2 regions of the Yersinia hibernica genome follow, and region 1 is predicted to be linked to the other one. Evidence: predicted binding sites of a transcription regulator. Region 1 holds the regulator's gene; the other holds the start of a gene.

Region 1 (3,428 bases):
AGCTGATTGAAAAGGTTAAAACCTCTTATGAAATCCAAAAATAAAATTCGTCATTTTTTGCTTGCCAGCTCACTTTTAGCCGCAAGCCTGCCTGCATTGGCTTTAACCGGCGATTCAGACCAACCCGTTCTGGTCGACTCGGTCAAACAAGCGTTAGATATGGCAGCGAATACCGTCACATTTACTGATAATGTGATTATCAAGCAAGGCACCATTGAGATTAAGGCTGATAAAGTCGTGGTGACTCGTCCGGGCGGTGATCAAAACAAAATGGTCATCGAAGGTTTTGGTAATCCGGTGACTTTCTATCAGATGCAAGACAGCGGCAAACCGGTCAAAGGCCACGCGCAGAAACTGCGTTACGAGGTTGCTAATGACTTAGTCATATTGACCGGAAACGCCTATCTGGAACAGCTTGATAGCAATATCAAAGGTGATCGCATCACTTATCTGGTGAAAAAACAGCAGATGGAAGCCTTTAGTAACAAAGGCAATCGCGTCACTACCGTGCTATTACCGTCCCAATTACAAGATAAAGGGCCAGCAGCGTCAGGCCAAAAGAAGAGTAAGTAATCATTTATGGCAACATTAATCGCAGAAAAACTGGCTAAGGCGTACAAAGGCCGTAAAGTGGTCGAAGACGTTAGCCTGACAGTCAAGTCCGGTGAGATTGTCGGCCTGCTTGGGCCGAATGGTGCAGGTAAAACCACCACTTTTTATATGGTCGTCGGCATTGTCCAGCGTGACGCCGGGCGTATTGTGATTGATGATGAAGATATCAGCCTCTTGCCACTGCATGAACGCGCCCTGCGCGGGATTGGCTATTTACCCCAAGAAGCCTCCATCTTCCGCCGCCTGAGTGTCTTTAACAATCTGATGGCGGTGCTGGAAATCCGTAAAGATCTCTCATCCGAGCAACGCCAAGAGCGGGCCGATGAGTTAATGGAAGAGTTCCATATTACTCATTTACGTGACAGTCTAGGGCAATCACTTTCTGGTGGTGAACGCCGCCGGGTTGAAATTGCCCGTGCACTGGCCGCGAATCCTAAGTTTATTCTGCTGGATGAGCCCTTTGCCGGTGTTGACCCAATTTCAGTTATTGATATCAAAAAAATTATTGAGCATCTGCGCGACAGTGGTCTGGGTGTATTGATTACCGACCATAACGTCCGTGAGACACTAGACGTTTGTGAGCGGGCTTATATTGTAAGCCAAGGGCATTTAATCGCTCACGGCACACCACAGGAAATTTTGGCTGACGAACAAGTTAAACGTGTTTATCTGGGTGAAGAGTTCCGTCTCTAATCTTCACTCGACAGCCCGTTTCGTCATCCATTAAGGAAAATTGATAACGTATTATGAAGCAAGGTTTGCAACTCAAGTTTAGCCAACAACTGGCCATGACTCCGCAGCTACAGCAGGCGATTCGCCTGTTGCAGCTTTCTACGCTAGAACTCCAGCAGGAGATTCAGTTAGCGCTGGAGAGCAACCCGCTGCTAGAGCAAACTGATCTTCATGAAGAGATAGAGGCCAAAAAAACGGTCGACAGTGAATCGCTCGACACTCGCGAAGCACTGGAACAAAAAGATATGCCGGAAGAGTTGCCGCTCGATGCCACCTGGGATGAAATTTACACCGCCGGTACGCCATCGGGCATGCGCAATGATTACAGTGACGATGAGCTGCCGGTCTATCAGGGGGAAACCACCCAAACACTGCAAGATTATCTGATGTGGCAAGTGGACTTAACACCCTTTTCCGAAACCGATGCCGCGATTGCGACCTCCATCGTCGATGCTGTTGATGAAACTGGCTATCTTACTGTGCCGCTAGAAGACATTCTGGAAAGCATGGGCGATGAAAACATCGCACTGGACGAAGTTGAAGCCGTACTCAAACGAATTCAACACTTTGATCCTATTGGTGTTGCTGCTCGCAATTTGCGCGAATGTTTATTGGTGCAGCTGTCGCAATATGCTAAAGATACCCCCTATCTTGCCGAAGCACGTTTGGTTATTAGTGATTATCTGGATTTGCTAGGCAACCATGATTTCCGCACGATGATCCGTTTAAGTCGGCTAAAAGAAGATACACTTAAAGAAGCCATTGCTCTGATTCAGTCACTCGACCCACGCCCTGGTCAATCTATTAATATCGGGGAGTCTGAGTACGTCATTCCCGATGTTTTGGTTCGTAAAGACAAAGGGCACTGGACGGTCGAGCTGAATGCCGATAGCATTCCGCGCCTGAAAATTAATCAGCAATATGCAGCAATGGGAAACACTACCCGCAATGATAGCGATGGGCAGTTTATCCGCAGTAATCTACAAGAAGCAAAATGGTTGATAAAAAGCCTTGAGAGCCGCAATGAAACGCTGCTGAAAGTGGCACGTTGCATTGTCGAGCAGCAAGTGGCCTTTTTTGAGAATGGGCCTGAATTTATGAAACCCATGGTGCTGGCAGATATCGCCCAAGCCGTGGATATGCATGAATCGACAATTTCCCGTGTGACCACGCAGAAATTCCTGCACAGTCCTCGGGGCATTTTCGAGCTGAAATATTTCTTCTCCAGTCACGTCAATACAGATAGCGGGGGTGAAGCTTCTTCTACTGCCATCCGTGCACTGGTGAAAAAATTGGTTGCGGCAGAAAACCCTGCCAAACCCCTTAGCGACAGTAAGCTGACCACACTATTATGTGAACAAGGCATTATGGTGGCACGGCGTACCGTCGCGAAGTACCGAGAGTCGTTATCCATCCCGCCGTCAAATCAACGTAAACAGTTGGTTTGACCTGAACTGAGAAGGAAGACACTATGCAGCTCAATATTACCGGACATCATGTCGAAATAACCGAAGCATTACGCGAGTTTGTAACCACTAAATTTGCCAAACTTGAGCAATACTTTGATCGAATTAACCAGGTGTATGTGGTTTTAAGTGTCGAAAAAGTAAAACAAATTGCAGAAGCGACGGTACATGTGAATGGGGGGGAGTTGCATGCAAGCTCAGAGCAGGAGGATATGTACGCCGCCATTGATATTTTGGTTGATAAACTGGCGCGCCAGTTGAACAAGCATAAAGATAAATTGAAGCAACATTAACCGATAAAGGTTCTACACTCGCTACATAGCCTGATGCCAGCAGAATATTCCACTGGCATCAGGCGTAAAACAGCGCTTAAGTGAAAAATGAGATGACCAACGATCCAGCATTGCAACTAAGCTCGGTATTAAATATCGAGTGCACCAAAAGCTCCGTACATTGCTCAAGTAAAAAACGGGCTTTGGAAATTATCAGCGAGTTAGCTGCCAAACAGCTCAACCTGCCATCACAGATCGTTTTCGATGCTGTATTAACCCGCGAACGTATGGGCAGTACCGGTATTGGTAATGGTATCGCGATACCGCATGGCAAGCTGGAAGAAGA
Region 2 (3,428 bases), 560 kb from region 1:
GCATCGGGCAGCGTGCCTGTTGCCATTACGCAGACTCCTGCACACTTTTGGTGCATTAATCCTATCGGTTCAGTCGCAACTGAGCCAGAGGAATTATGACGAAAATGAAAAGTGGAGAAAAAAGCCCATCGTGAGATGGGCTAAAAGTTTCCACGGCAACAAAAAAACTAATTAAAATTAAACGCTGTAGTACAGTTCGAACTCAACTGGGTGCGGAGTCATACGAACGCGGTCCATTTCTTCTTTACGCAGTTCGATGTAAGCATCGATAGCATCGTCAGTGAACACGCCACCACGGGTCAGGAACTCGCGATCTTCGTTCAATGCCGCCATTGCTTCGTCCAGTGAACCGGCAACTTTTGGAATTTCAGCCTCTTCTTCCGGTGGCAAGTCATACAAGTTTTTGTCCATCGCATCACCTGGGTGAATTTTGTTGATGATGCCATCAAGGCCAGCCATCAGCAGTGCGGCGAAGCACAGGTATGGGTTAGCCGCTGGATCTGGGAAGCGCGCTTCAATACGGCGGGCTTTCGGGCTGGCAACCACAGGGATACGGATAGAAGCTGAGCGGTTACGGGCTGAGTAAGCCAACATTACTGGGGCTTCATAGCCTGGAACCAAACGTTTGTAGGAGTTAGTCGTTGGGTTAGCCAAGGCGTTAATGGCTTTTGCGTGTTTGATAATACCGCCGATGTAGAACAGCGCGACTTCAGACAGGCCAGCGTATTTGTCACCCGCGAACAGGTTGGTGCCGTTCTTGGACAAAGACATATGGCAGTGCATGCCTGAGCCGTTATCACCGAACATTGGTTTCGGCATAAATGTCGCCGTTTTACCAAATGCGTGTGCCACGTTGTGCACTACGTATTTATAAATCTGAATTTCGTCAGCTTTTTTGGTCATGGTATTGAAGCGAGTAGCCACTTCGTTCTGACCCGCTGTTGCCACTTCATGGTGATGCGCTTCAACCACCAGACCCATTTCTTCCATGGTTAAACACATGGTAGAGCGCAGATCTTGTGAAGAATCGACCGGAGGAACTGGGAAGTAACCGCCTTTGACTGCTGGACGGTGACCTTTGTTGCCGCCTTCGTATTTGGTGCTGGAGTTCCATGCGCCTTCGATATCATCGATAGCTACATGAGAACCACGGATGCTGCTACCAAAACGCACATCGTCGAACAGGAAGAATTCTGGTTCAGGCCCGAACAACACGGTATCCGCAATACCTGAAGATTTCAGGAATTCTTCTGCGCGTTTGGAGATAGAACGTGGGTCGCGGTCATAACCTTGTAGAGTGCCTGGCTCAAGAATGTCACAACGGATAATCAGTGTGGAATCTTCGAAGAACGGGTCCATAACAGCGGTGCTGGCGTCTGGCATCAGTACCATGTCGGATTCGTTAATGCCTTTCCAGCCACCAATCGAGGAGCCATCAAACATTTTGCCTTCTTCGAAGAAGTCAGCGTTGACCTGATGAGCCGGAATAGTGATGTGCTGTTCTTTCCCTTTAGTATCGGTGAAGCGCAAATCAACGAATTTCACTTCGTGCTCATTCAGCATCGTCAAAACATGTTCAGCGGACATACTTATATCTCCCGGATTTGTCATAGTCGTCGTCGTGGAACGATTACCGTGTATTACTGCGATTTATGGTGCTCTGGCATTTTTGCCGGTAAAAACTTCTTGTGGCAACAAACAGTCGTTTCAAAAACCTTTTACCTGCAAGTGTGTATCAGTCAAAACAGCAAACTTGTCACTTTTTATTTCGGACGGTTATTCGTGCTGGCTATTCATGCTAAAATACATTGCGAAATCTATGCCAACTTTCCAAATCCCCCGGTTATGCCATATCATAGGGGTCTGCTGATAATCAGTATGCACCAGGATAGTTATATTGCACTATTTTGGTGCTTCATTTGCGTCATTGGGCACTGTATTGGTGCAGAAAAGGGCTGAGAGGCTATTTTTGCACCGTGAAAGGGATCACAAACTAACCGCCGTTAGGTTGTTTATAAGAGAAGTTTGTGATCTTGTTTAGTCCCTCGCTTAATACGTGTACAATAGCGCGCTATTTCTAAATGCCTGAGGCAAAAAAGCTGTGATCGAGAATCTGCGTAACATCGCCATTATTGCGCACGTTGACCATGGGAAAACTACCCTGGTTGATAAGTTGCTACAACAATCTGGTACTTTCGGTGAACGTACTGAAGCAACTGAACGTGTAATGGACTCCAACGATTTGGAGAAAGAGCGTGGGATAACCATCCTCGCAAAAAATACCGCCATTAATTGGAAAGACTACCGCATCAACATCGTGGATACCCCAGGACACGCCGATTTCGGCGGTGAGGTTGAGCGTGTAATGTCTATGGTTGACTCTGTGCTGCTGGTCGTCGACGCAATGGATGGCCCGATGCCGCAGACCCGTTTCGTGACCAAAAAAGCTTTTGCTAATGGTCTGAAACCAATCGTGGTAATCAACAAAGTTGATCGTCCGGGCGCACGCCCTGACTGGGTTGTGGATCAGGTCTTCGACCTGTTCGTCAACCTGGATGCAACTGACGAACAATTGGACTTCCCAATCATTTATGCTTCTGCATTGATGGGTATTGCGGGCGAAGACCACAACAATATGGCGGAAGACATGACTCCGCTGTATCAAGCTATCGTTGACCATGTGTCTGCACCACAAGTTGAGCTTGAAGCGCCATTCCAGATGCAGATCTCTCAGCTGGATTACAACAACTATGTTGGTGTTATCGGCATCGGTCGTATCAAACGCGGTAAAGTTAAGCCAAACCAGCAAGTCACTATCATTGATAGCGAAGGCAAAACGCGTAACGGTAAAGTCGGTAAGGTTCTGACTCACATGGGTCTGGAACGTATCGAAGCTGCCGTAGCGGAAGCGGGCGATATCGTTGCTATCACCGGTCTGGGCGAGTTGAACATCTCTGACACCATCTGTGACGTTAATGCTGTTGAAGCATTGCCAGCGCTGTCTGTTGATGAACCTACCGTGACCATGTATTTCTGCGTTAACACCTCTCCGTTCTGCGGCAAAGAAGGTAAGTATGTGACTTCACGTCAGATTCTTGACCGCTTGAACAAAGAGCTGATTCATAACGTCGCACTGCGTGTTGAAGAAACTGAAGATGCTGACGCATTCCGTGTATCAGGCCGCGGTGAGCTTCACCTGTCGGTTCTGATCGAAAACATGCGCCGCGAAGGTTTCGAGCTGGCTGTATCTCGTCCTAAAGTTATCAACCGTGTTATCGACGGCCGCAATCAAGAACCATTTGAAAGCGTAACTCTGGATATCGAAGAGCAGCACCAGGGCGCAGTCATGCAAGCCATGGGTGAGCGTAAAGGCGATGTGAAGGACATGGTACCGGACGGCAAAGGTCGTATTCGTCTGGATTACATGA

The links. Region 1 encodes sigma-54, which starts transcription at its own class of promoters, with help from an activator protein. Its sites were predicted from a motif close to GTTGGCACANNTTTCGCTNT; they were not measured.
Region 2: glnA (glutamate--ammonia ligase) is a predicted target of sigma-54. The motif match lies at 1,808-1,827, and genes of this name have one in related genera.

What each region holds. Positions count from the first base shown of each region.
Region 1 covers NZ_CP032487.1:4,223,004-4,226,431, forward strand. Annotated here, with positions in the region: gene lptC (LPS export ABC transporter periplasmic protein LptC) at 1-44, shown strand, start outside; gene lptA (lipopolysaccharide ABC transporter substrate-binding protein LptA) at 28-573, shown strand; gene lptB (LPS export ABC transporter ATP-binding protein) at 580-1,305, shown strand; gene rpoN (RNA polymerase factor sigma-54) at 1,359-2,792, shown strand; gene hpf (ribosome hibernation promoting factor) at 2,816-3,103, shown strand; gene ptsN (PTS IIA-like nitrogen regulatory protein PtsN) at 3,196-3,428, shown strand, end outside.
Region 2 covers NZ_CP032487.1:39,087-42,514, forward strand. Annotated here, with positions in the region: gene glnL (nitrogen regulation protein NR(II)) at 1-26, opposite strand, end outside; gene glnA (glutamate--ammonia ligase) at 178-1,587, opposite strand; gene typA (ribosome-dependent GTPase TypA) at 2,102-3,428, shown strand, end outside.